2 regions of the Mesorhizobium sp. P2_F7 genome follow, and region 2 is predicted to be linked to the other one. Evidence: predicted binding sites of a transcription regulator. Region 2 holds the regulator's gene; the other holds the start of a gene.

Region 1 (15,059 bases), on a different contig from region 2:
CCTCGAACTCGCTGTAGTCAGCCAGGATGGCATTGCCGCCCTCGAAGGTCGGATGTTCCATCCAGTAGCGGCCAAGCGCCGTCGCGTTCGGCACCACCCCACCGTTCGAGCGCTGGTTCGACCACAGAAGCAGCCGTGAATTCTCCAGTCCGCCGGTGCAGACGATGAAATAATCGGCGCTGAAGGCGCCGGCATCCTGGCCGTTCGACCACAGCCTGGCGCCGGTCACCCGCTTGCCGTCGCCTGCAAGTTCGGTGGCATAGGTGTTGAGCACAACGGCGATGCTCTTGCTCTTGTCGAGCTCATCGGCGAATTTCTCGCCAAAGCGCACGGCCGGGCTCTTGATCAACTGCACCCAGCGTATGTCGTCCGAAATCGGCACATCGGGCCGGAAGTCGGGAAGCTCGAGTATGTCATGCACCTCGGGCAGAAAAGGCTCGATGTCGGCGCGGCTGATCGGCCAGCCGGTGTCCGGCGCCCACGCCTTGGGCTCGAAATCTTGGCTGTCGAGCACCCGGCACCAGCCGGCCCAGTGGTTCGACGAGCCGCCCATAAAGCGCAGCCGGGTGATGTCGAGGTCGAAATAGGGATCGCCGACCGTGGTGCCGCGGTAGAAATCCTGCGACTCGTCGCTGAATTCGCGCGAGCCGGCCTCCAGCACCACGACCGGAATGCCGGCGGCGCCAAGCTTCCTGGCGATGGTGGTGCCGGCAGGCCCTGAGCCGAGGATGCAGACCTTGGGTTTGAAATCCGAGGCGCGATACGCCTCGTAACTGTCGAAGATCATGCCAGGTCGCTCCGCTTCAGGATCCAGCCATTGACCTCGACGATCTCGTCGGGATCGGCATGGGGGCGGTCGCTGTCAGGCAGCTTGCGAAACAGCTGTAACGCCGGCATCGCAATCAGCGCCTGCACGATGGTGCGGCGCGATATTTTCTTGATGAAGAAACTCATGACACGTCTCTCGATGGGGGCCTTCGATCCACGCATGGCGTTCCCTGAACGGCACACGTGCCGGCCAGACAGGCCATTTCCGTGCCAGTCCTAGCGGGTAAACGGCTTACAACCGGGTAAACGGCGCGGTTGCGTAAAAACAATGTTAGCAAATCCTTAGCGAGCATGGGCAGGAGCCTCAGGCGGCCTCTGAAATGTCCCGGTCCAGGATCGACAGATTGCGGCCACGGTGCTTGGCCTCGTAGAGCCGCAGGTCGGCAGCGCGCATAAGTTCCGAAACATTGGCGTCCTCGCCGCAAGTGATGCCGCCAATGCTGACGGTCAGCGGCACCGTGCGCTCGTCGACCGGGCGGAAGCGGATCAGCTCGACTTCGCGGCGGATGCGCTCGGCGACGCGCCTGGCCTCCGCGCCCGTGGCGCCGACCAGGAAGGCGCCGAACTCCTCGCCGCCGATGCGGCCAAGCACGTCGCCGCTGCGCACGCCACGCTCGATGGCGCTGGCGATCAACAGCAGCGCGTCATCGCCGGTCAGGTGGCCAAAACTGTCGTTGATCGCCTTGAAATGGTCGGCGTCGATGATCAGCAGCGCGCCGCGATCGGATTTGCGCCGCGAGCCGTCGAGTGCGGCAAAGAAGCTCTCGCGGTTGAGCATGCCGGTCATGTCGTCGCGGCTCGCCTTCTCCGACAGACGCCGGTGCGCGGCGGCGAGCTGGGCATGCGCGCGGGCGAGGTCGCGATGCGCGCCTTTCAGCCTGTCGCTCTGCCAGAAGGTGCTGGCGCAAGCGATCCAGGCGAGCGCCAGCGGGCACACCGTTGACGTCAGCCAGATGGTGCGACTGACCGGAAAACCCATGGCGGGAACGATAATAAGCGTCAGCAAAAGCGAGACGGCTACCGAGCCGAACGCGACGGCGGCGGACTTTAAAACTATGCGACTCATCGCTGGCTCCCACTGAACCGTCTCTGTGCCAGCAAGCCCTGAAGGCCACCTTTCGGCGATGGCTAAAATTTGAATGGTGAGCCCATTTTTACAACTCTAGATGCGTATAGGTTGTGGATAAGCCTGCCATCAGAAAGGGGTTCGAACGGCAGATATTTCGTGCCATAAGGACGCCATGACCACGTCGCCCGATCCCGCCCGCTTCGCCCATGTCACCGACTGGGTGTTCGACCTCGACAACACGCTCTATCCGCATCATTCGAATCTGTTTTCGCAGATCGACGTCAAGATGACGGCCTATGTCGGAGAATTGCTGACGCTGCCGCGTGACGAGGCCCGCAAGCTGCAGAAGGAACTCTATCTCGAATATGGCACGACGCTGAACGGGCTGATGACGCGCCACGGCATCGACCCCGACGACTTCCTCGAAAAGGTGCACGATATCGACTATTCGTGGCTGGTGCCCGATCCGGTGCTCGGCACCGCCATCCGCCAGCTTCCAGGCCGCAAATTCATCTTCACCAATGGCGACCGCAGGCATGCCGAGCGGACCGCGCGCCAGCTCGGCATCCTCGACCATTTCGACGACATATTCGACATCGTCGCCGCCGGGCTGACGCCGAAGCCGTCGCGCCAGACCTATGAGAAGTTTGCCGAACTGCATGCCGTCACCGGCCACAATGCAGTGATGTTCGAAGATCTCGCCCGCAATCTGGCGGTGCCGAAATCGCTGGGCATGACCACGGTGCTGGTGGTGCCGCGCAATTTCGAACCGACCTTTGCCGAGATCTGGGAACGCGACCCGGCCAATGAGGACGACGTCGATTTCGTCACCGACGACCTTGCCGGTTTTCTCACCGCAATCGTTGAGGTCGACGCCTGAAGCGTCTCACCTCCGTCGAGGAGCGGATCGATACCGCCGCTCATGGCGTGCTCGACCGGCTGCCGGCGCACGGGCTCTCCGGCGCGCTGGTCGAATTCCTCGTGTTCGGCCTGAAGCAGGCTTGGGCCTGCCTGTTCGGCGGCGCCATGCTGGCCTTGATCATCGCCACGAAATTCTCGTGGCCCGAGCATGCCATGTTGGCGCGCTACGACTTTTTGTTCCTCGCCGCTTTGTCTGTTCAAATCGCCATGCTGGTCTTGCGGCTGGAGACGCTGGAGGAGGCCAAGGTCATTCTTGTCTTCCACATTGTCGGCACCGCCATGGAGATCTTCAAAACCTCGGCCGGCTCGTGGATTTATCCCGAGGACAATTTGATCCGTATCGTCGGCGTGCCGCTGTTTTCGGGGTTCATGTACGCGGCGGTCGGCTCCTATCTCGCCCGTATCGCGCGCATCTTCGACTTTCGCTACGGCTCCTACCCACCGTTCGGGGCCACCGTGCTGTTATGTCTGGCGATCTATGCGAACTTCTTCACGCATCATTTCATGATCGACCTGCGCTACGGCCTGTTCGCGGCGACGGCGGCACTCTATTTCAGAACCGTCGTTCACTACCGGGTCTTCCGCTTTCGCCACAAAATGCCTTTGCTGGTCGGCTTTCTCCTGGTCTCGGCATTCATCTGGTTCGCCGAAAACATCGGCACATGGTCGCGCGCCTGGATCTACCCCAATCAAAGCGCGGGCTGGACCCCGGTGTCGATTAACAAGCTCGGCGCCTGGTACTTGCTGATGATCATATCCTTCGTTCTGGTCACGCTCATCCATCGGCCGCAACCACTGGCCGGCGAGGGCGGTTCTCAGAGCTTATAGAACCGGCTGATAATCCCCCACGCCTCATCCGCGGTTTCGACGAAGTCGATAATGTCCTGGTCGCCGGGCGTGATGGTGCCTTGTTCGGCCAGGAAATCGAGGTCGATTGCTCTTTTCCAGAACGATTTGCCGAACAGGATCACCGGCACGCGCTCCATGCGGCCGGTCTGGATCAGCGTCAGCGTCTCGAAGAACTCATCCATGGTGCCGAAGCCGCCCGGAAACACCGCAACCGCCTTGGCACGCATGACGAAGTGCATCTTGCGGATGGCGAAATAGTGAAAGTTGAAGCACAGCTCCGGCGTCACGTAGGCGTTGGGTGCCTGCTCGTGCGGCAGGACGATGTTGAGGCCGATCGACGGCGCGCCGACATCGTCGGCGCCGCGATTGCCCGCCTCCATGACGCCAGGCCCGCCGCCGGTGACGACGACGAATTCGCGATAATAGGACGTGGCCGACTGCTGCGAGCAGAGGCGGGCAAATTTGCGCGCCTCCTCGTAATATTTGCTGTTTTCCTCGAGGTTCTTCTTCTGCGTCTCGTTCTTGGCCGCCCAGGCCTCGCCGCCGGGCTCGGGAATGCGCGCGCCGCCGAACAGGATCACCGTCGAGCGGATGCCGCGTTCGGCCAGGATCATTTCGGGCTTCAACAGTTCCAGCTGCAGCCGCACCGCGCGCAATTCGCGACGCGTCATGAAGTCGGGATCGTTCCAGGCGAGACGATAGGTGTCGGCGCGCGTCTGCGGGGTGTCCGGCACGCTTTTCGAGCGCTCCAGATCCTCGTCCGAATGCGGCAGCGGCGTCCATCCCGCCTTTTCCATAGGAGTCATATGCTTTACCCGTCCCAACAGTTCACTTGCGCCGTCCCATGGCGCACGCGCGATTGACCCCCAATACGCCTTAACATAGGGTCCGCGCGATTTTCAAAACAAGGTTAAGGCGATGGCCTTAACAGCGCGGTAACGGAGCAAAATCATGTCGAAGCCTGATCTGGCGAGCCTCGAAAAGACCATCGAGAAGGCCTTCGAGGAGCGCGACACGATTTCGACCGCGACCCGCGGCGAAACGCGCGACGCCATCCAGTCCGCACTCGACCTGCTCGACCGCGGCACGGTGCGCGTCGCCGAGCGCCAGGCCGACGGCAAGTGGCATGTCAACCAGTGGCTGAAGAAGGCAGTGCTGCTGTCGTTCCGGCTCTTTCCGATGGAGATCATCAAGGGTGGCCCCGGCCAGGCGGTGTGGTGGGACAAAGTGCAATCGAAGTTCGACGGCTGGAGCGCGGTCGATTTCGAAAAGGCCGGCTTCCGCGCCGTGCCGTCGTCAATCGTGCGCCGTTCGGCCTATGTCGCGCCGGGCGCGGTGCTGATGCCGTCCTTCGTCAATGTCGGCGCCTATGTCGATAGCGGCACCATGGTCGACACCTGGGCATCGGTCGGCTCCTGCGCCCAGATCGGCAAGAACGTGCACCTGTCGGGCGGCGTTGGCATTGGCGGTGTACTGGAGCCGATGCAGGCCGGCCCGACCATCATCGAGGACAATTGCTTCATCGGCGCGCGCTCGGAAGTGGTCGAGGGCTGCATCGTGCGCGAGGGCTCGGTGCTCGGCATGGGCGTGTTCATCGGCCAGTCGACCAAGATCGTCGACCGCGCCACCGGCGAGGTCTTTTATGGCGAAGTGCCGCCGAATTCCGTCGTCGTCGCCGGCTCGATGCCGGGCAAGGCCTTTCCGAACAACGAGCCGGGCCCTGGCCTCTACTGCGCCGTCATCGTCAAGCGGGTCGACGCCAAGACCCGTTCCAAGACCTCGATCAACGAATTGCTGCGCGATTGATCTTTTCTGCAAACGGACGCACCTTCCGCCGGCGCGACATTCCGTCGCGCTGATTCCGCATGGAGGGGTGACATGGACTGGAAGTATCTTCTGACGAGCTATGAAGGCCGCATCAACCGCGCCAAATTCTGGGCTTGTGTTGGTGTGATATTCGTCGGCGCCATCATCGCCATCATCATCGACAACATCATCGGCACCAATTTCAACGGCATGCCCTACGGTTTCGTCTACCTGATCTATGTGATCGCCACGCTCTATTTGGTCTTCGCCGTCTACGCCAAGCGCTGGCATGACCGCAACAAGTCGGGCTGGTGGACACTTATCGCGCTGGTGCCATTCATCGGAGCTATCTGGCTTATCGTCGAGCTGGGCATCCTCGAAGGCAACAGGGGCGCCAATCAATACGGACCGGATCCGCTTGGCTGAAAAAACAGACCTCATTTGGCTTTTCTTCAAAACCTCAGGCCGCGTCAGCCCCAGTGCATACGCGCTGGCCGGCCTGCTTTTGCTGCTTGCCCAGTTTTTCCCGCTTTACCAGTTTGCCAGACTGGAGCCCGGCACCGCAAATAGCCAGGTGTGGGCCACTGTGTTCTGGACCGTGGTGCTGATTTCGACCTGGTCGAGCTTCGCGGTCACGGCAAAGCGTTTCCATGATTTCGGCAAGCCGACTTACTACGCGTTGATCTCTCTCATCATCGGCCCGATTCTTCTTCTTATTCTAGCCTGCTTCAGAAGTGATCCCGGGCCCAACCGCTACGGCCGGCACACCAATTCTCCTGCACAAGCCTGAGGGCCGACCGGATATCTCGCCATGCGCTACCGCACGCTTGATCCGAAACTGATCATCGACACCGCCGAGCGGCTGGAAGGGCGCGTCGCCGAGCGTTTTCCCGAGGCCGGTCTGCGCGGCGTCGCCGCCGAACTGGTGTCGCTGTCGCGCGACCTGGCCAAGGCAGCGCAAGCGCTCGAAGCGCCGATCTGGTGGCTGCGCGGCGCCATCGTCGCCGCCGTCGCCGCCGGCGCGCTGATCTTCCTGTTCGTCGGCACCATCCTGCCGCTGATCCATATCTCGCAGGCAGACGACGCGGTGCAGTCGGTGCAAGGCATCGAAGCCACCATCAACATGATCATCCTCGCCGTGCTCGGTCTGCTGGCGCTGATCCGCACCGAGGAGCGCATCAAGCGCAAGCGGGTGTTTCGCCAGCTGCATGGGCTGAGGTCGCTGATCCATGTCATCGACATGCACCAGCTGACCAAGGATCCGGCCGCATTGTCTGTAAACTTCAGGCCGACCGCGCATTCGCCGGCGCGTATCACCAATGCCGCGGACCTCGCGCGCTACCTCGACTATTGCTCGGAAATGCTGTCGATCACCGGCAAGATCGCGGCGCTGTTCGCGCAGTCGGTCAATGACGATGTGGTCATCGATGGCGTCAACGACGTCGAGAACCTGGCATCCAACCTGTCGCGCAAGATCTGGCAGAAGATCACGCTGATCGAGAACCACCCGGCGGCGCAGCCGCTGCCGGCGCCAGGCCCGGCGAGCAAGGCGCCGGCTCCGGGGCGCGCCCCAAAGCTGTGACGCGGTGCCGGCGCCCGCCTGCTTTTTCCGGGCCAAGGCCCGACGCTCGCGGCGAGTAGCCTATCCGGTGACGGCTTCCGGCGTCAGCCCGGGTGAGCCGCGCTTTTCCCGCTCGGCCTGCCGCACCAGCGCGGTGACCCTATTCAGCAAAGGCGCCGGCGTGCCGGCCTTTTCGGCGAGGCTCAGGACCGTTCCCTGCAGGTCGCCGATCTCGGTTGGCCGGCCGCGCTGGAGATCGTCCCACATCGACGAGCGCGCCTGCGGGTCGATGGCGAGCATGCGCCTCGCCACCAGCCGGAACAGCCAGTCCGGCAGCCGGAGCAGTTTCGGCAGCAGGCCGGGACGCAGGCCGCCGATCCGCGCCGGGGCAATGCCTGATGCCTTCATCGCCGCCAGCGCCTCGTCGATCTGACCGGCAAGGATCATCCGCCAGCGGCGGTCGGCAAGCTCGCTCGCCAGCGGCAGGCCCGACAGCGCGACGAGCGCGTTGTTGAGGTTGATCAGCAGCTTGCCCCACTGCACTGCCTTGATGTCGGCATGGGTTTCGACAGCAAGGCCTTCGACATCGAGAAGGCCGGCGAGGCCGGCCATACCGTCTTCGATCATCACCTTGCCGTCGCTGGCGCGATGCACGTGAAGCGGCAAGGCGCCTTCGGCCGACTGGACGACATTGAACGGCACCATGCCGGCCAGCACCGGTCGAGAGCCCAGCCCGGTGCGCAACCGGTCGGCATTGCCGACACCGTTCTGCAGGCTGACCACCACGACATCACTGCTCGCGTGTGCGGCAATGAGCGCCGCCATCTCCTCGGTGGCGCCGTTCTTGACCGTCACCAGCACCACGTCGGCATTGCCCAGAGCGGCGGCCGGGTCGGCGGTGACGGAGACCGGCCTGACGGATCGGTCGCGACCGTCGAGGTCGGTGACACGCAGCCCACCGCCCAGCAAGGCCTCCGCGATGCGCGGCCGCGCCAGAAACACCACCTTGCGTCCGGCCAGCGCCAGGCAGCCGCCGACATAGCAGCCGATACTGCCGGCGCCGGCAATGACGATGGTCTTTTCGGCGTTGGCCATGCGATAATCCGGTGTTGGCCTGCACTATACGACATGAAAACCATAATGTCGGCGGCAGGACCGGTCATCATCTCTGACCGTGACAGGCCTTTCGCTTTCGATTATCGCTTTGCCCATGACATTGCCGACCGATCCCGCCGCCAACCTCGCGACCCTCATACGCTGCGCCTCCGTAACACCCGCCGAGGGCGGTGCGCTGGCCGCGCTGGAAGGCATGCTGAAGCCACTCGGCTTTTCCGTCGAACGCCCGGTGTTTTCCGAAGACGGCACGCCCGACATCGAGAACCTTTATGCGCGCCGCTCCGGCAATGGGCCGCATCTGATGTTTGCCGGCCATACCGACGTGGTGCCTGTGGGCGACGAGGCGTCGTGGACGCATCCGCCCTTTGGTGCCGAAATCGCCAAGGGCGAGATGTTCGGCCGCGGCGCCGTTGACATGAAGGGCGGCATCGCCTGTTTCATCGCCGCGGTGGCGCGCCACGTCGAGACAACGGGCGGCCCGAAAGGCTCGGTCTCCCTGCTGATCACCGGTGACGAAGAGGGCCCGGCCATCAACGGCACGACAAAACTGCTCGACTGGGCGGCCGCCAAGGGCGAGAAGTGGGACGCCTCGATCGTCGGTGAGCCGACTAATCCGGACGCGCTCGGCGACATGATCAAGATCGGCCGGCGTGGCTCGATGTCGGGCAGCGTCACCGTCAACGGCCGCCAGGGCCATGTCGCCTATCCCTTGCTTGCCGACAATCCGGTGCGCGGTCTGATGAGCCTGGTCGAGGCCCTGCTCCACCCTGTCTTCGATAAGGGGACCAAGGATTTCCAGCCGACCAATCTGGAAGTGACCTCGATCGATGTCGGCAATCCGGCGACCAATGTCATCCCGGCCAAAGCGACAGCCACCTTCAACATCCGCTTCAACGATACGTGGACGGCCGAGACGGTGCAGGCCGAGATCCATAACCGCCTCGACCAGGCGGCCAAGCGCAAGAAATACCGGACCGGCAAGAAGGCGCCTGTCGACTATGAGCTCGTGTGGCGCGACCGGCCGAGCCATGTCTTCTTGACACGCGACGACAAGCTGATCGACGCGCTGCGCGGCTCGATCAAGGCGGCGGTCGGCAAGGAGCCGGCGCTCTCCACCTCCGGCGGCACCTCGGACGCCCGTTTCATCAAGGATTATTGCCCGGTGGTCGAGTTCGGACTGGTCGGCAAGACCATGCATATGGTCGATGAACGCGTCGCATTGGCCGACCTCGAAACGCTGACCCAGATCTACCAGCGCTTCATCGAAGACTGGTTCGAGCAAGGCTGATCATGCTTTCGGTTGACGAGACCTCTTCATCGCTTACCGGCGCCTGGCGGCTGATGCTCGGCAAGGCCGACGGATTGCGGCTGCTCGACCTGTCGGCGGACGGTTTCTGGAATTCCTTCTTTGCCATCGTCGTCGCTGCGCCGGCGATGATCGTCGGCTGGGTCGGCACGGCCAACGAGATCGGCGACCCCAATGCGTTTGCCGGGCGGCTGGGCATGTTGGTCCGCCTGGCAACCGTCGACCTCGGCTCGTGGCTGCTGCCGCTGGTCGCGCTTGCCCTGGTCGCGTCGCGCGCCGGCATTGGCGACCGCTTCGTCCACTACGTCGTCGCCAGCAACTGGGCGTCGGCAATCACCGCCTGGATGCTGCTGCCATCGGCGTTGATCCGGCTGTTCCTGCCGCCCGGCAACCCAGTCGCCGAATTGGTGTGGCTGGTTCTGGTGGTGCTATCGCTGGTGCTCACCTGGCGGATGACCAATGCCGCGATCGGCAAGGGCGCGGCTGTGGGCAGCGCCGTGTTCGCAGGCATGTTGGTGGTGTCCCTGGCCGTCTTGTTCGGCCTGGTGGCGCTGCTCGGCATCACCGTACCGACGGCCGCCCCGGCCTAGAATTTTTCCGGATAGTCGACGCCGATGAGGAAAAGCCCATCGGGCGGCGCCACCTGACCGCAGGCTGCGCGGTCTTGCGCATCGAGCGCGGCCTTGAGATCGGCAGCCGTCCAGCCGCCGTCGCCGACGCGTTTCAGCGAGCCGACCATGGAGCGCACCTGGTTGTGCAGGAACGAGCGCGCCGAGGCCCTGACTTCGATCAGGTCGTCCTGGCGGCTCACATCGAGCCGCTCCAGCGTCCGCACCGGACTGTTGGCCTGGCACTGGGTCGAGCGGAAGGTGGTAAAGTCATGGCGGCCGAGCAGGACTTTCGCCGCTTCGTGCATGGCGTCCGCATCGAGCCGCTTCGGCACCCACCAGACCTTGCCTTTTTCCAGCGCTGCCGGCGCGCGCCGGTTGAGGATGCGGTAGAGGTAGTGCCGCCCGGTGGCCGAGAAACGGGCATCGAAATCGCCGGGGACAACCGCCGCCTGCAGGATGGCGACGTGCGCGCCTGCCGCCTGCAGATGCGCGTTGATGGCGTCGCGCACCTTGTCGTTGGGCCACGCCTTGGCGAGGTCGACATGCGCCACCTGTGCGGTCGCATGCACGCCGGCATCGGTACGGCCGGCGGCGCGCAACCGCACCGCCTCGCCGCTGAATTTCTCGATCGCCTGCTCTATCGCCTGCTGCACCGAAGGCTGATCCGCCTGGTGCTGCCAGCCGGCGAAGAGGCTGCCGTCATATTCGATATCGAGACGAAAACGCGGCATACACTCGCCGTTTAGGCGGCGAGTGCGGTAAAGGCCTGGGCGTAGACCAGTTTGCCTTTTTCAGGGGCGTCACCCCAGGCCAGCGCCTGCAGCGCCTCACCCTGGTATTCGCTCTCGAAGTTTTCGGCGCGCGCATGGTTGTAACCGAAGCGGCCGTAATAGGCCGGATCGCCCAAGACAACTGCGAGCACTTCGCCGGCGTCCTTGAGGCGGATATGCGCCTCGCGGATCAGCGCACCGCCAATGCCCGAACCATGGAAAGACGGCTCGACCGCCAAGGGCGCCAGCGCCACTGCCGGGAAGCTCTTGCCGCCATTCTGCACATACAGCCTGGAGAACAGAATGTGGCCGACCACCTGGCTGTCTTCTTCCGCCACCAGCTCGACAACGGCGTCGCCGCCGGTGACCAGCGCGTCGACCAGACCGGCCTCCGCCTGCTGGCCGAATGCGTGTTCCTCGACGAGGCGAATAGCCTCGCGGTCCCGCGGCGTTGCCGCGCGTATCGACATCATGCTCATGAGAATTTCATTCCTTTTTCGATCTTGGCCCCGCGCAGAAACTCCTGCGCGGCAGCGGGCCTTCCGCCCGCCCGTTGAACTTCGACCAGCCTGACTGCGCCTGTTCCGCAGGCGACCGTCAGCCGGTCATCGAGAATTCCTCCCGACTCGCCCATGCCTTCAGAAAGCGTGCCTTCAGAAAGCGTCGAGCGAAGCAGTTTCAGCCGTTCTGTGCGGCCGCCAATGTCGGCCTCGCACCAGGCGCCAGGGAATGGCGACAGGCCGCGAATGTGATTGTGGACCTCGCCAGCCGGCCGCGTCCAGTCCACACGCGTCTCCGATTTATCGACTTTCCTGGCGTAGGTCACCCCGTCAGTCGCCTGCAAGGCCGATGCCAGCGTATTTGTCTCCAATCGGGACAGCGCTTCCACCATCAGGGTAGCGCCAATGTTCATCAAGCGATCGTGCAGATCGCCGGCCGTCATATCGGGTCCGATGGCGCATTTTTCAACCAGTGCCACCGGGCCGGTGTCCAGCCCCTCTTCCATATGCATCACCATCATGCCGGTCTCAGTATCGCCGGCCATGATGGCGCGCTGGATGGGAGCAGCACCACGCCATCGCGGCAAAAGCGAGGCATGGCCGTTGATACAGCCGAGCCGCGGAGCCTCCAGAATAGCTTTCGGCAACAGCAAACCATAAGCGACGACGATGGCGACATCGGCCTGCAGGGCGCGGAAAGCGGCCTGTTCGGCCTCGCTCTTCAGCGAAATCGGCGAGCTTACCGCGACATCAAGCCGCTCGGCCTCGCGCTGCACCGGCGACGGCGTCAGTTCCAGCCCACGGCGGCCTGCGGCGCGCGGCGGCTGGGTGTAGACGGCTGCCATCTCGTGTCCGGCCTCGGCGATCGCGCGCAGCACCGGCACCGAAAATTCCGGCGTGCCCATGAAGATGACGCGAAGCGGCATCTTCCTATCCCACCAGCTTGCCCGGCGCCTTGTCCTTGGCGAGCTTCTTGAACTTCTTGACCACCATGTCGCGTTTAAGCTTCGAGATGTGGTCGATGAACAACACGCCATTGAGGTGGTCGATCTCGTGCTGCAGGCAGGTTGCCATCAGGCCTTCGGCCTCGATCTCCTGCAGCTTGCCGTCACGGTCGAGATATTTCACCCGCACCGAAGCCGGGCGCTCGACCTCGGCGTAATAGTCGGGGATCGACAGGCAGCCTTCCTCGTAAACCGACCGCACGTCCGCGCTTTCGAGCACTTCGGGATTGATGAAGACTTGCGGCGCCGGCGTCTCGTCTTCCTTGGCGAGGTCGATGACCAGCATGCGCACAGGCTCGCCGATCTGGATCGCGGCGAGCCCAATGCCCGGCGCGTCATACATGGTCGCCAGCATACTGTCGGCCAGTTTGCGCACGGACGCGTCGACGCGTTCGAGCGGTTTGGAAACCTGGCGCAGGATGGGATCGGGAAGGATGATGAGCGGCTTGATCGACATGGCGTCTCACCTAAGACGTCATGCGAAAAGCGTCAACCGGGGCGGTTTGCGCCCGTTCACGTTTTGATCTGTGCCAGGCCGGCGAATCGGCTATGCTGGCGGGATGAACGACCTGAATTCCATCCTTTCCGAGCCTGTCGCCCGGCTCGGCGCCACAACCATCACGCTCGGCCATGCGCTGGCCTTCGGCGCGATCGTGTTTCTCGGCCTGTTCCTGGCGCTGGTGGTCGCCCTGTGGCGGTCGGCCAGGGCGCGCACCATCGCGGCGGCGGAAGCTGCCGACCACGCCCGCGACGCCGAGGCGCGGATGGCTGGCATTCTGCAAAGCCAGGCGGAGATGCAGGGCCGCATGGGCGCCATCGCCGATGTGTTCGGCGCAAGGCAGGCCGAACTCAACCAGTCGATCGGCCAGCGGCTCGACGCCATGACCGGCCGCCTCGGCCAGACCATGACCGAGCAGACCAAATCGACGCATGAAAGCCTGGCCAAATTGCAGGAACGGCTGGCGGTGATCGACACCGCGCAAGGCAACATCCAGTCGCTGGCCGGCCAGGTCGTGCAGCTGCAGGCGATCCTGTCCAACAAGCAGACGCGCGGCGCCTTCGGCCAGTCGCGCATGGAGGCGATCGTCGCCGACGGCCTGCCGATGGGTGCCTATGAATTCCAGGCGACGCTGTCGAATGGCAGCCGTCCGGACTGCCTGATCAGGATGCCGAACGGCGCGCCGCAGCTTGCCATCGACGCCAAGTTTCCGCTGGAGGCCTGGAACGCCATCCGCGCCGCCGATGGCGCAGACTTGCAGAAGGTCGCGGCCCAGGCGTTTCGCCGTGACATCGAAATCCATGTCCGCGATATCGCGGAAAAATACCTGATCCAGGGCGAGACGCAGGACACCGCCTTCATGTTCGTGCCGTCGGAATCGGTGTTTGCCGAAATCCACGAGAATTTCGACGCTCTCATCCAGAAGGCGCACAGGGCTCGCGTCATCATCGTGTCGCCGTCGCTGCTGATGCTGTCGATCCAGGTCATCCAGGCCATCCTCAAGGACGCCCGCATGCGCGAACAGGCGCATCTGATCCAGGGCGAGGTGATCCGGCTGATGGAGGATGTCGCGCGCGTCGACGAACGCGTGCGCCGGCTGCAGACGCACTTCGGCCAGTCGGCCAAGGACATCGACGAGATACTGGTGTCGACATCGAAAGTGACCCGGCGCGGCCAGAAGATCGAGGCGCTGGAGTTTGGCGAAAGCGAAGCCGAAGCGCGCGGCGGACCCGCCAAGGCCGAACCCGGCGTGCGGATGGCAGATTCCAAGACGGGGCAGCTCAGGCTGCGTGTCGTCGAAGGCGACGATTAGACCGTAGCCACGATTACGTGTGCCTGAATCTTAGCGGCAACCTCGCCGCTGCCGTGTCTCGCCGTCATCGCGGCTGCGACATGATCGGTAGCGGTTTCCAGTTTTCCTCTGGCCTCGATTTCGTTGCGAAGCGGAGTTCCCTGGCAATAAGCAACGGCCGGAAGGCGCGGCGAGGAGGCACGGCTTTGTTCGGCTCTCGTCTCGATCGCCACACGGGAGAAACCTGCATCTTCCAGTTCGCGGCGGATGAGCGACGTGTCATGGTAGCCGTGCGGCGTGCGGGCTAGAAAGCGCGGCGGATCGTCCGGAAAAATCTCCGCAAGAGCGTTCGTCACATCATTGGCGAATACATTCTCTTCGATGCGATCCCATACGTTGAACAGGAAATGGCCTCCGGGTTTTAGGACGCGCCTTGCTTCACGATAGCCGGCGGCGCGGTCGGGAAAGAACATCGCGCCGAACTGACAGCAAACGAGATCGAAGGTCGCGTCCCCAAACGGCAGCGCCAGGGCATCCGCCTGGCGCCATTGGATGCGGCTGTCGGGAGCTTGCTGCGAAGCCGCAAAGTCGATCATCGGCTGGTTGAGATCGGTCACGACATAGCTTACGCCAGGCGACAGTTTTGGCGCCAATGCGCGGGTGACGACCCCGGTGCCTGCGGCGACTTCCAGGACGGCGCCGGGCGACAAGGACGCTGCCCGTCGTGCCATATCTGCGGCGAACGGCTCGAAAATCAACGGCACCATGTAACGGTCGTAGTTTTCCGGAATCGAGCCGGCAAACACCTTGTCCGTTTCCGACATTGCTATCCCCGCCATCCGTTTGATGGTGAGCCTAGCACATCATCGTCGGGTTTGGGCCCGTTAAACCGGAGGCAGGTGCTACTGCGCCTCCACGATGCTTATGC
Region 2 (15,059 bases):
GGATTCCTCGATGCTAAGAATGCTGGCGGACGCCAACGGCTTGATCGTGCGCGAGCCCTTCGCGCCGGCGGTTGCAGCGGGCGCCGCCTGCAGCGTGCTGATGTTACGCTGAAGACCAAGCGTCCAAGCCGTTAGTTTTACTGACAAAACTGGCCTATACCGCAAGCAATGTCCGCGTCAGCGGATGTGTCGGATCGGCAAGCCCGTCGACGATGCTGAAATGATGCCGGTCCGGCTCGACCACCGTGCTGGTCATGGCGCCGAGGCCGGTCCAGATGTTGGCGAGCAACGCATTCTGGCGCAGGAACTCCGCCCGCTCGCCGCCGCCGACCCAGCAAGTGATGCGTGCGCCCTCCATCGGGCGCAGCAGCGCCGGGCTTTCGGCCAGTGCTTCGGCTTCATCGATGGCCAGTGTTGCGTTCATGCCGGTGCGCATGATCGGCCGCAGGTCATGAACGCCGGAGATCGAAACAACATTGCGCACGCGGCCGGCCACGTCGGCGGCCAGAGGGCTCGTCGTCGTCACCATCCTCGAGGCGAGATGGCCGCCGGCGGAATGCCCTGTCAGCATTACCGGGCCGCCGACCATCGTCGCCGCCTTGCCGATCGCCGCTGCGATTTCCCTGACGATGCCGAAAATGCGTATGTCGGGACAAAGCGTGTAAGTCGGCATTGCCACGGCAAAGCCGCTCGCGACCGCGCCATTGGCCAGATGCGACCAGGCGTTCTTGTCGAACGCCTTCCAGTAGCCGCCATGGATGAAGACGACGAGCCCTTTGGGCATGGCATCGGGAAGGAACAGGTCGAGCCGGTTGCGCGCGCTGTCGCCATAGGCGATGTCGAGCTTGGCCCGCCCGGCCGCCGACAGCGTGTCGCGAAAAGCCTGTGCCGGTGCGTCCCACGCGGCCGGCCAGCGATTGCTGCCGGCGATGTTGTCGCCATTTGCGTAGGCATTGTCCCAATCGGCAACACGATGTTCGAGCATCTGCACCCTCCCAGATGGCTTCAGTTCAGTCGACAGGAATGGCCGCCGGCAAAGGCGGCGTCAATGCTCCACCCTAAAAACATTTTAGGCTTGAAACAAATTTCGACTGGTGCGATCCTGTGACCGTTCAGCCATGGGCGTGAGGCAGACAGGGGCAGCCGAAAAATGCTTGGGCCATCAGCGCATATCGACACATTCACGCGCGACAACCTGCCGCCGCCGGATCAGTGGCCGGAGTTTTTGCTCGACGGCTTCCACTATCCCGATCACATAAATGCCGGCGTCGAATTGACCGACAGGCTGGTCGAAAAGGGCTTTGGCGACCACACCGCGCTGATCGGCAATGGCCGCCGCCGCACCTACAAGGAACTGTCCGACTGGACCAACAGGCTCGCCCATGCGCTGGTCGAGAATTATGGCGTCAAGCCGGGCAACCGGGTGCTGATCCGCTCTGCCAACAACCCGGCCATGGTCGCCTGCTGGCTTGCCGCCACCAAGGTGGGCGCGGTGGTCGTCAACACCATGCCGATGTTGCGTGCCGGCGAACTCGCCAAGATCGTCGACAAGGCGGAAATCACAATCGCGCTTTGCGATACAAGGCTGATGGACGAGATGACCGCCTGCGCCAAGGGCAGTGCGTATCTCAAGCAGGTCATCGGCTTCGACGGCACCGCCAACCATGACGCCGAACTCGACCGCGCCGCCCTCGACAAGCCGGTCACCTTCACCGCCGTCAACACCGGCCGCGACGACGTCGCCCTGCTCGGCTTCACCTCCGGCACCACCGGAGTGCCGAAGGCGACGATGCATTTCCACCGCGACCTGCTGATCATCGCCGACGCCTACGCCCGCGAAATCCTGGAGGTGACGCCGGACGATATTTTCGTCGGCTCGCCGCCCCTTGCCTTTACCTTCGGCCTTGGTGGGCTCGCCATCTTCCCGCTGCGCTTTGGCGCCGCGGCGACGCTGCTGGAACAGGCGACGCCGCCCAACATGATCCACATCATCGAGACCTACAGGGCGACCATTTCCTTTACCGCTCCGACCGCCTACCGGGCCATGCTCAAGGCCATGGATGACGGTGCCGACCTATCCTCGCTGCGCGTCGCGGTTTCGGCCGGCGAGACGCTGCCGGCGCCTGTCTTCGAGGAATGGACGCAGAAGACCGGCAAGCCGATTCTCGATGGCATAGGTGCCACCGAGATGCTGCATATCTTCATCTCCAACCGCTTCGGCGACATGAAGCCGGCCTCCACCGGCAAAGCCGTCGGCGGCTATCAGGCACGCATCGTCGATGACGAGATGCGGGAGCTGCCGCGCGGTTCGACAGGCCGGCTGGCGGTGCGCGGCCCGACCGGCTGCCGCTACATGGCCGACGCCAGGCAGAAGGAATACGTCCGTGACGGCTGGAACCTCACCGGCGACACCTTCACCCAGGACGAAGACGGTTTCTTCCACTTCGCCGCGCGCTCCGACGACATGATCGTCAGCGCCGGCTACAACATTGCCGGTCCCGAGGTCGAAGCAGCGTTGCTTTCGCATCCCGACGTCGCCGAATGCGCGGTGACCGGCGCCGAGGACAGCGAGCGCGGCCAGATCGTCGAGGCGCATATCGTTCTGGTGCAAGGTGTTTCGCCGGACGCATTGACCGTCAAACGCCTGCAGGACCACGTCAAGGCAACGATCGCGCCCTACAAATATCCGCGTTCGGTAAAATTCATCGACGCCTTGCCCAAAACCCAGACAGGCAAAATCCAGCGCTTCCGGTTGCGGGCGGAGAAGAGCAATTGAGCCAGCCCTACGATCCGGCGTCCGATGGCGCGCAGATGTCGTTCAAGGAGCGGATGTCTTACAGCGATTATCTGCACCTGGAGCAGGTGCTCGACGCGCAGGCGCCGCTGTCTTCGGCCCATGACGAGATGCTGTTTATCATCCAGCATCAGACATCGGAATTGTGGATGAAGCTCGCCTTGCACGAGATCGGCGCCGCGATCCGCTCGATCCGCGCCGACCGCCTCGAACCGAGCTTCAAGATGCTGTCGCGCGTCGCGCGCATCTTCGAGCAGCTCAACAATGCTTGGGACGTGCTGCGTACGATGACGCCCAGCGAATATACCGAGTTTCGCGACGCGCTCGGCCAATCCTCGGGCTTCCAGTCCTGGCAATACCGCGCCATCGAATTCATGGCTGGCAACCGCAACCTCGCCATGCTTGGCCCACACAAGCACCGGCCCGATCTCACTGACAGGCTGGAAGCGATCCTGGCCACGCCGTCGCTCTATGACGAGGCGCTGCTGCTTTTGGCGCGCAACGGCTTCGACATCGGCGCCGACGCCACGCGCACGGACTGGCGCGAGACACGCGTCGAGAACGAAGAGGTGCTGGTTGCCTGGCAAACCGTCTACCGCGACCCGCAGCGCTACTGGATGCTCTACGAACTGGCGGAAAAGCTGGTCGACTTCGAGGATTACTTCCGCCGCTGGCGCTTCAACCACGTCACCACGGTGGAACGCATCATCGGTTTGAAGCGCGGCACCGGCGGCACCTCAGGCGCCTCCTATCTGAAGAAGATGCTGGAGGTCGTGCTGTTTCCGGAGCTCTGGACAGTTCGCACCCGGCTCTGAGCTCTTTGTTTCCGCGCAATTCCCGACGGGAAGCGCTACGCACTTTTCCCGGGAAAACAGCGTCAGAATTTTCCTGGACTTGCGCCGGCTTCAGGTAACCGCGGTCTTCACCGCGAAGCGGGCGTCCTGCCAGGTGCCGGTGCGCAGAATATCCTCCAGCACGTCGACCGCCTGCCAGACATCGCCATAGCCGACATAGAGCGGCGTGAAGCCGAAGCGGATGGTAGACGGCGCGCGGAAATCGCCGATCACACCGCGCTCGATCAGGGCGCGCATCACCTGATAGCCATGCGGATGAAGGAACGACACCTGGCTGCCGCGCTGGCTGCCGTCACGAGGACTTTCCAGTTCAAGCCCGTAGGCGCCGCATCTGGCTTCGACGAGCTGGATGAACAGGTCGGTCAGCGCGATGCTCTTTTTGCGCACCAGCGCCATGTCGACATCGTTCCAGATATCGAGCGCCCCCTTGAGCGCCCGCATTGACAGCACCGGCTGCGTTCCGCACAGGAAGCGGCGGATGCCGCTGCCGACGGCAAAGCCCTGCTCGAAGGCAAAGGGCCGCGCATGGCCCCACCAGCCGCTGAGCGGCTGATGGACATCGCCATGGTGGCGTTCGGCCGCGTAGATGAAGGCCGGCGAGCCCGGGCCGCCATTGAGGTATTTGTAGGTGCAGCCGACGGCGAAATCGGCATTGGCACTGTCAAGTTCGACCGGCAAGGCGCCGGCGGTGTGGCAGAGATCCCAGATGATCAGCGCTCCGGCGTCATGCGCCTTGCGCGTCAGCGCCGCCATGTCGCGCAACTGGCCGGATTTGTAGTTGACGTGGTTGACCAGGATGACGGCGACGCTGTCGTCGATCAGATCCTCGATTGCAGGCGCGTCGACGCCCTCCAGCCGCAGCCGCGTTCCCGGCCGGGTCGATGCGACGCCTTCGGCCATATAGAGGTCGGTCGGGAAACTGTCGCCCTCGGCAACGATGACCGGGCGGTCCGGCCGCATGCCGAGGGCCGCGTGCAGCAGCTTGTAGATGTTGATCGAGGTCGTGTCGCAGACCACCGTCTGCCCCTCAGCCGCGCCGATCAGTCGTCCGAGCTGATCGCCGAGTTCCACCGGCATGTTGAACCAGCCGGCAGTGTTCCAGGCGCGAATGAGATCCTGCGCCCATTCCTGCGTGGCGGCCTGCTGCAATTCGCTGAAGACGGCCGGTGACGCGGCACCCAGCGAATTGCCGTCGAGATAGATCACGCCCTGCGGCAAGACAAAGCGTTCACGCATGGAACGCAGCGGATCGGCGGCATCCATCGCTTCGATTGCAGCGAGATCGGGTGTCATGCTCATGATCCGGCGCTCCTCCATGAACAACAGCATTCGGCGGAGCCTGTCCGCCCAAACATGCCGGCGATCTTGAGGGGTCCTCCTGGAGCTGTCAAACATTATATATAATTTACGTGATGGAAGGCTTTGATATATAATCATCAGCCGAGCAATCTGACTGATGGGTCACGATATTGAATGACGAGCAGTCCTCGAAAACGGAAACGGCCTATCGGCTGCTCAGGCGCGATATTCTTGCGACCCGGCTGGCGCCTGCTGCGCCGTTGAAGCTGAGCACGCTGAGCGGCATCTATGGCATCGGCTGGACGCCGCTGCGCGAGGCACTGTCACGACTGGAAGCCGAACGGCTTGTGACCGCCATCAGCAACCGTGGGTTTGCGGTCGCTCCCGTGTCCCGAGCCGAGCTCGAAGACCTGACGCGTGCGCGATTGGTGGTCGAACTGCCCTTGCTGGTGGAATCGATCGAAAAGGGCGACCGTCAATGGGAAGACACGGTCGTTGCCGCCCACTACCGCCTCTCACGCTGCGGGTCCGTTCTCGATGATCCCTCGGATGAGGCCGTCGATGCGTGGTACGAAAAACATGATGCCTTCCACGCGGCACTGCTCAGTGCCGCGACATCCAGCTGGCTGCTGCGTTTCAACGCGACGATCTCCGATCAACTGCATCGCCACCACCGCTTTCTCGGCCTGGCCCCGACGCTGCGCGCGGCCGCCGGCCGCGAGGACGGACACCAGAAGGCCATGGAGGCGCTGCGCGACGCCGTGGCGATCGAACACCACACCGCACTGATGGAAGCAGCCCTTGACCGCGACACTGAGGGCGCAAAAACGCTGATGAGCGTTCACATCGGCTACACGCTGCAAGTCTATGCCCAGAGTGAACCGGGCGCGGCGACGGATGCGGCGCAGCCCCGCCCGAAAAAGCGGCAGCGATCTGGCAAGGCATGAATTGGCCCGATGGCCCAGGCTACCGGCGTTTCACCCCGTTGCCGGCAAACCAGCGCGGGCGCCGATCGCGGTGCGGAACGTTACGCTGAACAAAACGTCAACGCATTCATTAAACTTTAAAAGGTTGCGGAACACAACTGGAACAGATAGTGTTTGTTCTGGGTTTGTTTTTTCCGATTCTGGTTTCAGAACCCGTGGGGGCCGCGATGCTGACGCGCAAGCAACATGAACTTCTGATGTTCATCCATGAACGCCTGAAGGAGAGCGGAATCCCGCCGTCTTTCGATGAGATGAAGGAAGCGCTCGACCTCGCGTCCAAGTCCGGCATTCACCGCCTGATCACGGCGCTTGAGGAGCGCGGTTTCATTCGCCGGCTGCCGAACCGGGCGCGCGCACTGGAAGTGCTGCGGCTGCCCGACTCGATCGCACCCGGCCTCAATGCGGCGAAGAAGTTCTCGCCAAGCGTCATCCAGGGCAGTCTCGGACAAGGCGGTTCTGGCCAGGGCGGTGTGGGGCAAAGCGGTCTCGGCCGTCAGATCAAGCCGGCCTCATCGTCGCGTTCGATGTCGGCCGGCAATGACGACGCGGTTTCCGCGGTGTCCATCCCGGTGATGGGCCGCATCGCCGCAGGCGTGCCGATCGACGCCATCCAGCACCAGACCCATTCGATCTCGGTGCCGCCGGACATGATCATGGGCGGCGAACATTACGCGCTCGAGGTCAAGGGCGACTCGATGATCGAGGCCGGCATTTTCGACGGCGACACGGTCATCATCCGCAATGCCGACACCGCCAGCCCCGGCGAGATCATCGTGGCGTTGGTCGACGAAGAGGAAGCGACGCTGAAACGCTTTCGCCGCAAGGGCGCCTCCATCGCGCTGGAAGCCGCAAACCCGGCCTATGAAACCCGCATCTTCGGGCCAGACAGGGTCAAGGTGCAGGGCAAGCTTGTCGGGCTGATCCGGCGCTACTGAGCCGGCTTAGTTTTGTACTTTTCGCGCTCCTTGTAGGGTGGCAGGCCGCGTGCTTCGCGTGAGAAGCGGCGTTGCTCGTGCCAGGGACGATAGGGCTTGTCGACGGCGAAACGTATGGCTGGCGTTGTCGCGGCCGATTGCGGATCGAAGAAGACGGCGGCACTGCCGTCGCGGGCAAGCTGCTTCTTGGTCACGACCAGCACCAGCGGGTCGCGACACGGATTGTAGGCGGTGGCGTCCTCAATGACGATCAGGCTCGCGAAAGCGCAGGCCGGTCGGGCTGTCTTGCGGTCTTTTGCCAGCGCGATGATGGCTCCGGCCGGGTGCCGGGCAATGCAGAGATCACCTGTGCAGTAGAAGGGCGAGCCGGGCGGCAGGTCGAGCGGATCGAGATCGAACCGCGTATCCGTTGCCTCGAAAATCTCAGGCGGGATAATGGTTTCCGCCCTTAGCGCGCGTTTCCAGTTGTCAGTGGTGAATTCGTTGGAGCGTTCGCGATTGAGGGCTAGCTCGCCGCCTCCGATCGGCACGGCCACCAGATGCGCATCCTCGGAGATGAGCACATCGGGCGTGCGTACCTGCGGCACCGTCAACAGGCCAGCCAGCGCGAAAGGCACGGCCGCCAGCCGAAGCCATGTGGTGGCCATGGTGGCGATGACGAGGGCGACGGCCACCAGCAGCACCGAGCGGATGGAGATCAACCCGACGGCATCGACCGGCGAACGCTCTGAAATCCAGGCGGAGATGGCGATCATCGCTGCCAGACCCTTGCCCATCACATAGAGGAACGGCCCATCGGCGCCGAATGGCATCGCCAGCGCGCTGAGGACGGCAAAGGGCATGACGATTAACGATACAATCGGCATCACGGCCAGATTGGCGAGCAGACTGAGCGGTGACACGCGCTGGAAATGCCAGATGGCAAACAGCGCCGTGGCACTTCCAGCGATAATCGAGGTCATGGCGAGGCCGCCCATGGCCAGCAGGACTTTTCGCGACAGGAAGCTGACGAAAGAGCGCCTCGCAGGCGGCGTTCTCACCCTGTCGGCGCGGTAGTCGGCCCAGCCGGCATAGGCGCCGACCAGGGCGGCGGTGGCCGCAAACGACATCTGAAAGCTTGGGCCGACCACCTCATGCGGCGACACCAGGATGACGGCGATGGCCGAGATCGCCAGGTTGCGCATGGTGAGTGCTGCGCGATCGAACAGCACCGCGACCAGCATGACCGCCAGCATGATGAAGCTGCGCTCGGCGGCAACCACGATGCCTGAAATGACGAGGTAGGCGGCGATGGAGACAAGCGCTGCGGCGGCGGCATATTTCTTGACCGGCCGACGCGAGGAGAAATCAGGAAACAACGCGAAGGCGCCGCGCAGCAACGCCATGATGGTGCCGGCAACCAGCGCCATGTGCAGGCCGGAAATGGAGATGATGTGGTAGATGCCGGTGCGCCGCATCGCCTCGTTGACCTCGTCCGGAATGCCGGCGCGCACGCCGACGATCAGCGCTGCGGCAATCTCGCCTTCGGCGCCACCGATCTTGCTCCTGATGTGGTCGGCTATGTTTTCGCGGGCGTTCTCAATGGCCGAAGAGAGGCGTGCGGTCAGCGGCGGCGGTCCCTGCGCGGCGATGGTTTTGGGATTGCCGAGAAAGAAGCCGCTGCCGCCGATGCCGGTGAAATAGCTGTCGAAGGAGAAATCGTAGCTCTCCGGCCGCACCGGACCGGTTGGCGGCAGCAGCCTGGCATAGCCGGTGATCAGGGAGCCGGCGGTCATATCAGCGGGAACGGTGCGTGCCGAGAGCCTGACCCGTTCCGGCGCGTACCGCAGCTTGGGGTAAGCGGTGGAAATCACGTCGAGCGTCAACCTGACGCGCCCGTTTTCCATCTCCTCGAGACTGACGACGCGGCCGGTCAACCGTGTTTGAATCTCGGCGCCGAGCATCTGCGTGCCGGCGCGCCAGGTCTCGACCTTGGCGGCGACGACGCCAAGCGCGCACAGCATGGCAGCCATAAGACACAGATGCGTCCTCGGCCGCGACCGGGTGACGGCAGCACAACATGCCATGAGCAGCACGATGGCGATTGGCTGGGCAAAGCCGGGCTCGTCGGGCAGCGAGAAATAGACAATGACGCCGGCCGCCAGGAAAACCGGCACCAGCAGGAAGGCAACGCCGCGGTCGAGTTCGGTGCCGGCGGCCACGGCAACGCTGCGGCGGATTGCGGGCCATGACGAACGGCGCAGCAGCCGACGCAAACGGACGGTAGGTGCGAACGCGGTGACCGGCACCGGCGCGGCGCCATCCCGTGGCAAAGCCACGATGCCGGGCTGCAGTTCGGGCAGCGCAACCGGCATCGGCTCGGCATAGGGAACATCGGCAAACAACGAGCGTTCGCTGACGCCTGCCTCTGCGCCCTCGCCCTCCTTCGCGCCCCGGCCTCGTTCAGCCATCGGGTCTGCCCCTTGCGCCACAGACCCCCTATGCTACATGAACGCGCAAAGCGCGAAAGTCCGCGCGATCACGCCCCCGCTTTCTAGCCTTGCCCGAGAATTGCCATGTCCAACAAAATTGCCATGTCCAACAGGGCGGTCACCCGTTTTGCCCCCTCGCCCACCGGCTACCTGCATATCGGTGGCGCGCGCACCGCGCTGTTCAACTGGCTGTACGCCAAGCACACCGACGGCACGATGCTTCTGCGCATCGAGGACACCGATCGCGAGCGTTCCACCGAAGCGGCAACCCAGGCCATTCTCGATGGGCTGACCTGGCTCGGCCTGTCCTGGGATGGCGGTGCCGTGTCGCAGTTCGAGCGTGCGCCGCGCCACCGCGAGGTGGCGGAGGAACTGGTGCGCCTGGGCAAGGCCTATTACGCCTACGAGACACCGGCCGAGCTTGAGGCGATGCGCGAAGCGGCGCGCGCCAAGAGCCTGCCGCCGCGCTACAACGGCGCGTGGCGCAACCGTGACGCCTCCGAGGCGCCCGCCGGCGTCAGGGGCGCTATCCGCATCAAAGCCCCGGCCGAGGGCGAGACCGTGGTGCATGACCGCGTGCAGGGCGAGGTGCGCTTCCCCAACAAGGATCTCGACGATTTCATCATCCTGCGTTCGGATGGTGTGCCGACCTACATGCATGCCGTCGTCGTCGACGACCACGACATGGGCGTCACCCACATCATTCGCGGCGACGACCATCTGACCAATGCCGCGCGCCAGACGGTGATCTACAACGCCATGGGCTGGGAGGTGCCGTCCATGTCGCACATCCCGCTGATCCATGGCGCCGACGGCGCCAAATTGTCGAAGCGGCATGGCGCCCTCGGCGTCGAGGCCTATCGCGCCATGGGTTATCTGCCCGAGGCGCTGCTCAACTATCTGGCACGCCTTGGCTGGAGCCATGGCGACGACGAGGTGATGTCGATCAAGGACATGATCGCATGGTTCGACATTGGCGACGTCAACAAGGGCGCGGCGCGCTTCGACTTCGCCAAGCTCGATGCGCTGAACGGCGTGCATATGCGCAAGATGGACGACGTCCAGTTGCTCGACATCTTCGTCGCCACGCTTCCCTACCTCGAAGGCGGCCCGGCGCTGGCTGCCCGCCTCGACGACACCAGGAAGGCGCAGCTGCTGGCCGCGTTGCCTGGCCTGAAGGAACGCGCCAAGACACTGGTGGAGCTGGCCGATGGCGCCGGCTTCCTGTTCGTCGAGCGGCCGCTGCCAGTCGACGAGAAGGCGGCAGGCCTGCTCAATGCCGATGCGCGCGCGATCCTGCGCGGCGCGCATGCGGCTTTGCAGACAGTTTCGGGCGGGTGGACGGCCGCTGCGGCGGAAGCCGCGGTGCGCGCGTTCGCGACGGCCGGCGGCCACAAGCTTGGCGCGGTGGCCCAACCGCTGAGAGCAGCCCTTACCGGCCGCAGCACCTCGCCCGGCGTATTCGACGTGCTTGCCGTGCTCGGCCGCGAGGAAAGCCTGGCGCGGATTGCGGATCAAATCGATTAGGAGCGAACTGGCCCAAGAAGATTGGCATTGAAAGGCGCGTTTCGCAGTGCAACATTAGGCCTTGGCCCAATCTGGCACGCACCTCCCAAAATGCGGTGGCGAGTTCGCGCATTCCGGTGATTTCGACGTGTCGTTTGCAGGAATTGCCTTGCCGGCATGAGGAACATGAAGGAGTTTGAGAATGAGCGAAGCTGCGACAAAACTGGAAACCGGCAGCAAGACGACGCACCCGTCGACTGCCACGCTCGAACTGGCCGGCAAGACGCACGAATTCAAGGTGCGAAGCGGCTCGGTCGGGCCTGACGTCATCGACATCGGCGCGCTTTACAGCACCACCGGCGCCTTCACCTACGATCCCGGCTTCACCTCGACGGCAAGCTGCGAGTCGGCGATCACCTTCATCGACGGCGATGCCGGCATCCTGCTGCACCGCGGCTATCCCATCGACCAGTTGGCCGAGCATGGCGACTTCCTCGAAGTCTGCTACCTGCTGCTCTACGGCGAACTGCCGACCAAGGCGCAGAAGGACGATTTCGACTACCGGGTGACGCGCCACACCATGGTGCACGAGCAGATGTCGCGCTTCTTCACCGGCTTCCGCCGCGACGCGCATCCAATGGCGGTGATGTGCGGCGTGGTCGGCGCGCTGTCGGCCTTCTATCACGACTCCACCGACATTTCGGACCCGTATCAGCGCATGGTCGCCTCGATGCGGCTGATCGCCAAGATGCCGACCATCGCGGCCATGGCCTACAAATACCATATCGGCCAGCCCTTCATTTACCCGAAGAACGAGCTGAACTTCGCCGCCAACTTCCTGCATATGTGCTTTGCGGTGCCGTGCGAGGAATACAAGATCAATCCGGTGCTGGCGCGCGCCATGGAGCGCATCTTCATCCTGCATGCCGACCACGAGCAGAACGCCTCGACCTCGACGGTGCGCCTCGCCGGCTCGTCGGGCGCCAACCCGTTCGCCTGCATTGCCGCCGGCATCGCCTGCCTGTGGGGTCCGGCGCATGGCGGCGCCAACGAGGCCGCGCTCAACATGCTGGGCGAGATCGGCCATGTCGATCACATCCCGGAATTCATCGCCCGCGCCAAGGACAAGAACGATCCGTTCCGGCTGATGGGCTTTGGCCACCGCGTCTACAAGAACTACGATCCTCGTGCGAAAATCATGCAGAAGACGGCGCATGAGGTGCTGGGCGAACTCGGCATCAAGGACGATCCGCTGCTCGACATCGCCATGGAGCTGGAAAAGATCGCGCTGACCGATTCCTACTTCATCGAGAAGAAGCTCTATCCGAACGTCGATTTCTATTCCGGCATCACGCTGAAGGCGCTGGGCTTCCCCACCACCATGTTCACCGTGCTGTTCGCGGTCGCCCGCACCGTCGGCTGGATCGCGCAGTGGAAAGAGATGATCGAGGATCCGCACCAGAAGATCGGCCGCCCGCGCCAGCTCTACACCGGCGCCCCGGAACGCGACTATGTGCCGATCGCGAAAAGATAGGGAATAGTGAGTAGGCAGTAGGCAATAGATACAAAGCCCTACTGCCTACTGCCGCCTAAGCCCTATTCGCTCTCCCGATGTGCCGAAGAACGACATCCGCCGCGATATCGCCGGAGGGCCTGTCGGTCGCCATGCGCCTGGCAACCTCGGCAAAGCCGTCCTTTTGCCAGGTTCGGTAGGCAGTGTCTGAAAACAAGGCCTCGAGCTGCCGCGCCAGATAGCGTGGCCGCACATACTGGTTGTAGTGCTCCGGCACGATCGCCTGGTCGGCGATCAGATTGGGCAAGGCGGCACTCCACACCGTGACCAGCCCCTGAACCATGCGCATCACCGGATCGAGCCTGTAGCAGGAGATCATCGGCACGCCCGACAACGCCAGTTCGAGCGATACCGTTCCCGAAGCGATCAGCGCGGCATCGGCCTTGCCGAAGGCTTGCCATTTGCGCTCGGTATCGAGAATGATCTCAGGCTTTTCATCCCAGCGCGCGACCGATGTTTTGACCAGGTCGGCGACATGCGGCACCGTGGGCAACAGCAGGCGCAAGCGGTGTCCGCGCGCGCGCAGCGCGGAGATCGTCTGGCCGAACGGATCGATAAGCCGGCTTACCTCGCCGCGCCGCGATCCGGGCAGGACAAGCAGTGTCTTGACGCGGTCCGCCGAGAGATCGCGCGGCTGGCCTTGCGCCCTTGCCGCGCCGAGCACACCCGGATCATGCGTGAGGCGGTGTCCGACATAGGTTCCGGGCGGACCGCCGAGGCGGCTCAGCTCCTTCACCTCGAAAGGCAGGATGCACAGTATGTGATCGACATAGGGCTTCATCGCCACTGCCCTGCCCGGCCGCCATGCCCAGACACTCGGGCAGACATAGTGGACGATCGGGATGGACGGATCGGCGGCGCGGACCTTTTTGGCCACGCGCAGCGAAAAATCCGGACTGTCGATGGTGATGAGACAGTCGGGTTTCTCAGCGGAGACCGCACCAGCCGTCTGGCTGATGCGCCGCATCAGGCCCGGCAGGTCGCGCAGGATGGCGCTGAGCCCCATCAGCGCGATCTCGGCCCCGTCGAACAGCGGCACCAGCCCGAGCGCCTGCAGATGCCGCCCGCCAATGCCGACCAGCCTGATATCGCGCCCGGTCATGCGCTTCAGCGACTGCACGATGTCGGCGCCCAACAAATCGCCGGACTCTTCGCCGGCGACGATGGCGATCTTCAGCGGCTTCTCAGCTGCCATGGCCAGGCTCCACGGCCGGCAGGCCATATACGAACAGCCCAAGCGCATTGGCGCGCGCGAGAACGACGGGGCCTTCGAGGATCAGCGAACGGCCGGCCTCGACGGCAATGCCGGCAAGCCCGGCGGCGTGTGCGGCCTCGACCGTCTGCGGACCGATAGACGGCAGATCGGCGCGCAGTTCCTGGCCGGGCTTGGCGCACTTGACCAGGACACCGCGTGTCTTGCCGGCGAGCCTGCCATGGCCGCGCAGCTGCTGCGTCCGCTCGAGCAGTCCGTGGGTGCCTTCGACGCCTTCCAGGGCAATAGCGCGGCCACCGATGGCGATGGCCGCCTGACCGATGTCGAGCGCGCCGATGGCTTTTGCCGCCTTGTGTGCCGCTTCGATGTCGCGCCAGTCCGATTTTCGCGGCACCGCCTTGGTCAGCGGCCCTTCGGCCGCGACAAGCCGGGGCACGACCTCATGCGCGCCGACAACTTTGACGCCGCGGGCTTCCAGGCCGCGGGTCAATATCTTCAGCAGGCCGTCGTCGCCGCGCGCAAGCGCCATGGCAACCGAGGGTATCAGCGCCAGCAGGCCAAGGCTCGGGCGCATGTCGACCAGCCGCGGCCTGCGCCTGATCTCGCCGGCAAGCACAAGATGGGTGATCCGCAGCCGCCTCAGCAACGCAACCAGCGAGCCGATATCTTCCAGGCCGAGGCTTTCATGATCGTAGACGGTGAGCTCGGTCTGACGGTCGGCCTGCCCTTCGACCAGGATGATGACGGGCGGATGTCCGGCCTCTGCCAGGCCGGCAGCAACTTCGACCGGCAGGCTGCCGCCGCCGGCAATGATGCCGACCCTGGCGTCCGGCGCGAGATCGAGGCCCGTTGAGCCGGCCTCAGTCTTCGTCATCGGCATCGTCGCCGGCGCCACCTTTAAGCGACGGGACGGCAAAATGCCGCTTGCCGCGACTGGCGATGAAATCGATGATTTTCATGGCGGTCGGCGACGAGGCGAACTCGGCCTTGGCGAATTCGATGTTTTCGCCGACGGTGCGAGAGCGGTCGAAGATCGTCTTGTAAGCCTTGCGCAGCACCTGGATTTCGGCGCGCGGCAGGCCGGAGCGCTTCAGGCCGATGATGTTGAGGCCGCGCAGGCTGGCACGGTTGCCAACGGCAATGGCGTAAGGGATGACATCGCCGACAAAAGCCGAGCAACCGCCGAGAAAGGCGTTGTCGCCAACACGCACGAACTGATGAACGGCACTGAGACCGCCAATATAGACGTTGTCACCGATCTCGCAGTGTCCGCCGAGCGTCGCGCCATTGGCGAAGGTGGCGTTTTTGCCGACGACGCAGTCATGAGCAATGTGGGCATAGGCAAGGAAATTGCCATTGTCGCCGACGGTCGTCTCGCCACGGCTGGAATCGGTGCCGAGGTGCATGGTCACGCCTTCGCGGATCGTG

What was found. Region 2 encodes LexA, which represses DNA repair genes until DNA is damaged. Its sites were predicted from a motif close to TGTTCNNNNTGTGTTCNG; they were not measured.
Region 1: the regulator LexA is predicted to act here: its motif matches at 12,852-12,869, upstream of AC1DZ8_RS04855 (DNA recombination protein RmuC).

The regions. Positions count from the first base shown of each region.
Region 1 is NZ_JBFUFA010000001.1:1,028,337-1,043,395, forward strand. Features, by position in the region: gene AC1DZ8_RS04770 (GMC oxidoreductase) at 1-787, opposite strand, end outside; gene AC1DZ8_RS04775 (hypothetical protein) at 784-954, opposite strand; gene AC1DZ8_RS04780 (GGDEF domain-containing protein) at 1,133-1,894, opposite strand; gene AC1DZ8_RS04785 (pyrimidine 5'-nucleotidase) at 2,070-2,777, shown strand; gene AC1DZ8_RS04790 (DUF817 domain-containing protein) at 2,774-3,646, shown strand; gene AC1DZ8_RS04795 (LOG family protein) at 3,634-4,473, opposite strand; gene dapD (2,3,4,5-tetrahydropyridine-2,6-dicarboxylate N-succinyltransferase) at 4,619-5,473, shown strand; gene AC1DZ8_RS04805 (DUF805 domain-containing protein) at 5,546-5,899, shown strand; gene AC1DZ8_RS04810 (DUF805 domain-containing protein) at 5,892-6,263, shown strand; gene AC1DZ8_RS04815 (hypothetical protein) at 6,285-7,055, shown strand; gene AC1DZ8_RS04820 (2-dehydropantoate 2-reductase) at 7,116-8,129, opposite strand; gene dapE (succinyl-diaminopimelate desuccinylase) at 8,245-9,438, shown strand; gene AC1DZ8_RS04830 (transporter) at 9,441-10,046, shown strand; gene truA (tRNA pseudouridine(38-40) synthase TruA) at 10,043-10,798, opposite strand; gene AC1DZ8_RS04840 (GNAT family N-acetyltransferase) at 10,810-11,316, opposite strand; gene fmt (methionyl-tRNA formyltransferase) at 11,313-12,263, opposite strand; gene def (peptide deformylase) at 12,268-12,798, opposite strand; gene AC1DZ8_RS04855 (DNA recombination protein RmuC) at 12,902-14,152, shown strand; gene AC1DZ8_RS04860 (class I SAM-dependent methyltransferase) at 14,149-14,955, opposite strand; gene AC1DZ8_RS04865 (GFA family protein) at 15,034-15,059, opposite strand, start outside.
Region 2 is NZ_JBFUFA010000004.1:714,386-729,444, reverse strand. Features, by position in the region: gene AC1DZ8_RS17705 (molybdopterin molybdotransferase MoeA) at 1-112, shown strand, start outside; gene AC1DZ8_RS17700 (alpha/beta hydrolase) at 155-985, opposite strand; gene AC1DZ8_RS17695 (AMP-binding protein) at 1,151-2,776, shown strand; gene kynA (tryptophan 2,3-dioxygenase) at 2,773-3,609, shown strand; gene kynU (kynureninase) at 3,700-4,947, opposite strand; gene AC1DZ8_RS17680 (GntR family transcriptional regulator) at 5,115-5,894, shown strand; gene lexA (transcriptional repressor LexA) at 6,101-6,868, shown strand; gene AC1DZ8_RS17670 (ComEC/Rec2 family competence protein) at 6,862-9,318, opposite strand; gene gltX (glutamate--tRNA ligase) at 9,442-10,866, shown strand; gene gltA (citrate synthase) at 11,048-12,379, shown strand; gene lpxB (lipid-A-disaccharide synthase) at 12,435-13,613, opposite strand; gene AC1DZ8_RS17650 (LpxI family protein) at 13,603-14,505, opposite strand; gene lpxA (acyl-ACP--UDP-N-acetylglucosamine O-acyltransferase) at 14,492-15,059, opposite strand, start outside.